Regions from separate parts of the Amycolatopsis viridis genome, predicted to be linked through region 2. Evidence: riboswitches for the same ligand, from Rfam matches in the RefSeq annotation. Region 2 holds a riboswitch; the other holds the start of a gene.
The links. A riboswitch is a leader RNA that binds a small molecule or an ion and turns the genes downstream of it on or off. The one in region 2 is predicted to bind glycine.
Positions count from the first base shown of each region.

Region 1: another riboswitch for glycine. It lies ahead of gcvP (aminomethyl-transferring glycine dehydrogenase); the one in region 2 lies ahead of gcvH (glycine cleavage system protein GcvH).

Region 1 covers NZ_JAANOU010000001.1:1,590,016-1,592,208, forward strand. Annotated here, with positions in the region: gene FHX46_RS07890 (amidohydrolase family protein) at 1-233, opposite strand, end outside; gene FHX46_RS07895 (TetR/AcrR family transcriptional regulator) at 226-813, opposite strand; glycine riboswitch at 1,014-1,105, shown strand; gene gcvP (aminomethyl-transferring glycine dehydrogenase) at 1,231-2,193, shown strand, end outside.
Region 2 covers NZ_JAANOU010000001.1:4,217,126-4,219,318, forward strand. Annotated here, with positions in the region: gene glyA (serine hydroxymethyltransferase) at 1-529, opposite strand, end outside; gene gcvH (glycine cleavage system protein GcvH) at 529-909, opposite strand; glycine riboswitch at 1,095-1,186, opposite strand; glycine riboswitch at 1,188-1,279, opposite strand; gene FHX46_RS20850 (hydantoinase/oxoprolinase family protein) at 1,440-2,193, shown strand, end outside.

The DNA of each region.
Region 1 (2,193 bases), 2.6 Mb from region 2:
TGCGCGGACACGATCTCCGCCACCTCGTCGTTGGTGATCAGCGCCCCGTCCGGCCCGTGCCACGCGGACAGCAGCGCCACCCGCACACCGGCCTCGTCCATCGCGTCGAGCGTCCCGGACAGCTGGGGCGCGCGGCGCGCCATGCCCGTCCAGCGCACCAGCGTCTCCAGCCACGGCTGGTCCATGAACCGCTGGTTCGGCTGCTGCATCCACACGTCGATCACGTCAGCCATCGTTCGTCCCTTCCTTGGTCGACATCGTGCGGGCGACCCGCGCCACCAGGTCCACGGCGGACTCCGGTGGTGGCCGCCCCTGGGCCAGGTACCGCCGCACGACCGCGTACGGCAGGTCGACCAGCACCAGCAGCAGCTCGTCGGCACTCGAGCCGGTCTCAGCACGCAGCCGCCGCACCACGATGCGCAGCGCCTCGTCCAGCGCGGCGTCGTACCGGGCGTCCTCGGCGCGGTCCTCGGCCGACCAGGAGCTCGCGCCGAGCAGCCGTTTTCCCGCGTACAGCACCTGCGCCTCCCCGGGGCGCTCCCGGCACCAGCGCACGGCCGCAACCGCTGCGTCCAGGGGCCGTTCTCCGCACAGCACCGCGAGGTAGTCGCGGTGGAACCGCTGCACGGTGCGCAACCACAACGCGGCTTGCAACGCCGGCCGTCCCGGGAAGCGGTGGTAGACCGATCCGCTCGGCGCGCCCGCCTCGCGCGCCACCGCCGACATGGTGACCGCTTCCGGCCCGCCCGTGGCGAACAGCCGGACGGCGGCGTCCAGCAGTTCGTCGGCGGTATGCCGTGGTGGTCGGCCCATGTTTGTGGAGACTAGCCTCTAAAACTCGCGCTCGACAGCCCCTGTGTGCATCTCGATGGTGTTCCACGGACCCATGGGGGCTGTCCCGGCGACGCTGCGGTGTTCATCACGGCTTCGCGTTTCCGGTGGACGGCGGCATCCCGGCCGCGTACGTTACGCCGCTGTAGACTGAAGCCGGACAACTGAACACCAGGCCGTCACGAGCCGGAGCGGGAGAGTCCCCGGGTCACTGGGGCACCGAAGGAGCAACTTCCCCGTCAATCTCTCAGGTACCAGTTACCGCTCCGCGCCAGGCCACTCTGGAAAGCAGGCGCGCGCATCGCGCCTCACCCAAGGTGAAAGCCGCGAGCGCGGTGAAACTCTCAGGTGCCGATGACAGAGGGGGAGTTCCCGCCACCCGCAGATGAGGAGCTCCCGATGTCCTTCGCCGATCGTCACATCGGACCTTCCGAGCACGAACAGGCCAAGATGCTCGCCGAGTGCGGGTACGGGAGTCTGGACGCCCTGGTCGAGGCGGCCGTCCCGGCCGCGATCCGCACCTCGGGTGCGCTGGGCCTGCCCCCGGCCTCCGAGCAGGAGGCGACCGCCGAGCTGCGTGCGCTGGCGGCGAAGAACCGCCCGATGACCCAGATGATCGGCCTGGGCTTCAGCGACACCGTCACCCCACCGGTCATCCGCCGCAACGTGCTGGAGAACCCGGCCTGGTACACCGCGTACACGCCGTACCAGCCGGAGATCTCGCAGGGGCGGCTGGAGGCGCTGCTGAACTTCCAGACCATGGTGTCCGGCCTGACCGGCCTGAACATCGCCAACGCCTCCCTGCTCGACGAGTCCACGGCGGTCGCCGAGGCCGTTCTGCTGATGCGCCGCGCGTCGAAGGCGAAGTCGTCGCGCGTCGTCCTGGACGCCGAGTGCCTGCCGCAGACCATCGCGGTGGTGCGCACCCGGGCGGAGGCGGTCGGCATCGAGGTCGACGTGCGCGACCTGGGCACCGGGCTGCCGGAGGACTTCTTCGGCGTCGTCGTGCAGTACCCGGGCGCGTCCGGTGTGTTGCGCGGCAAGGGCTTCTACGAGGCCATCGGCAAGGTCGCGAAGGACGCCGGCGCGCTCTACACGGTGGCGGCCGACCTGCTGGCGCTGACGCTGATCACCGCACCCGGCGAGTTCGGCGCGGACATCGCGGCCGGGACCACCCAGCGCTTCGGTGTCCCGCTCGGCTACGGCGGCCCGCACGCCGGGTACCTCGCCGTGCGCCGGGGCCTGGAGCGGTCGCTGCCCGGCCGGCTGGTCGGCGTCTCGGTCGACGCGGACGGCAACACCGCCTACCGGCTCGCGCTGCAGACCCGTGAGCAGCACATCCGCCGCGAGAAGGCGACCTCG
Region 2 (2,193 bases):
CCGACCAGCCGGCCACGATGAGCTTCGGGCGGTGCTCGGCCGCCAGCCGCTCGACCTCGGCCAGGTCCAGCCGGAAATCGGTGTCCCGCACGTGGTAGGGCACGACGCGGTAGAGCCGGCCGCTGAAGTTCGCCCGCATCCCGTGCGTCAGGTGCCCGCCGTGCGCCAGGTCGAGGCCGAGCACGGTGTCACCGGGTTCGAGCATCGCGAACATGGCCGCAGCGTTGGCCTGCGCCCCGGAATGCGGCTGGACGTTGGCGAAACGGGATCCGAACAGCCGCCGCACCCGGTCGATGGCGAGGCGTTCCACGGTGTCGACGTGCTCGCAGCCGCCGTAGTAGCGGCGACCGGGATAACCCTCGGCGTACTTGTTGGTCAGGACCGAGCCCTGCGCCTGCAGCACCGCCACCGGCGCGAAGTTCTCGCTGGCGATCAGCTCCAGGGTGTTCCGCTGACGGTCCAGTTCGGACGTCAGCGCGGCGTGCACTTCGGGGTCTACTTCGGACAGCGGGAGGTCGTGCGTGCCCATCAGGCACCTCCGGTCCGGGCCAGGTAAGCGGCCGCGTCGAGCAGGTCGCCCGCCCCGGTGACCTTCATCCGGAACAGCCAGCCCTCGCCGAACGGGTCGGTGTTGAGCAGTCCGGGGTCGTCGGTGACCTTCGCGTTGACCTCGACGACCTCGCCGTCCACCGGCGCGTAGAGCTCGCTGACCGACTTGGTGGACTCGATCTCACCGCACGGCTGCCCTGCCGCGACGGTGCTGCCGGCGGCGGGCAGGTCGAGGTACACCACATCGCCGAGGGCGTCCGCGGCGAAGGCGGTGATCCCGACGGTGGCGGTGTCCCCGTCGAGGTCGAGCCACTCGTGCTCGGCGGTGTACTTCAGCTCGGCCGGAACGGACACGGGCATCTCCTCGGGTGATCGGGCCGGCACGGCGGCGTGCGGCATCGGGTCCGGAGTGGACCGTGTGGTGAGCGGGCCGGACGGGCCGGCGGATCGCGCGGGCGTCCCGGCACGGGACGCGGAAACGGAGTTCACGGCAGGAGGCTCCCGGTGTCCGGCACCGCACCGACGCGGCACCACGGCTAGGTGGGCCTCCCCGCTCTGTCATCGATACCTGAGAGCTTCACCGCCGGAGCGGTTTGCACCGTGGGCGCAGGACCGGGTCCTGGCTTTCCAGAGTTCGCCTCGCCGGAGCGGTGGGGGTGCCTGAGAGATTCTGGGGAGTGTTGCTCCTTCGGCGTCCCGCCCGCGGCGGGAGCTCTCCCGCTCCGGTTCGAACGGCGCGATATGCAGTTTGACGGATGCCGAACCTAACGGGACCGGTCCATGCCGGTCAAGAGGCCGGCACGGCGCATCAAAAACGCCAACTGACTCTTGCTGATATCTCAACCCGAGTTTACTGTGATCCCACTTACTCGTTCAGCGAAGGAGATCCCGTGGCTTCCCGTCCCGATCCCCGACCGGCCGGCTGGCGAGTCGGCGCCGACATCGGCGGTACCTTCACCGACGTCATCGCGCTGGGTCCGGCCGGCGAGGTCGTCCCGATGAAGGTCCCCTCCACCCCGCCGGACTACGGCGCGGGGGTGGTGTCGGCGACCACCGGTGTGCTGGCCACGGCCGGGGCGCGACCGGAAGCCGTCACCGCGATGCTGCACGGCACCACCGTGGCGACCAACGCGATCCTGGAGATGACCGGTGTCCGCACCGCCGTCGTCACCACCCGCGGCTTCCGCGACGTGCTGGAGCTCGGCCGGCTGCGGCGGCCGGTGCTCTACGACCTGTCCTGGTCCAAGCCCGCGCCCCTCGCCCGGCGCCGGCACCGGTACGAACTCGACCAGCGCATCACCGCCGACGGGCAGCTCGATCCCCCGGCCGGCGAAGACGAGGTCCGCGCCCTGGCCGCCCGGCTGCGGGCGGACGAGATCCGGGCGGTGGCCGTCTGCCTGATCAACTCCTACGTCCGGCCCGACGAGGAACGCCGGGTCGCCGACCTGCTGCGGGCCGAGCTGCCCGGCGTCTACGTCACCGCGTCGGTCGACGTGTCGCCGCAGCCGCACGAGTTCGAGCGCACGAGCACCGCGACGGTCAACGCCTACGTCGGCCCCGCCGTGCACGGGTACCTCACCCGGCTGGAAGCCGGGCTGCGGGCGGCCGAGGTGACCGCACCGCTGCTGGTCATGCAGTCCAGCG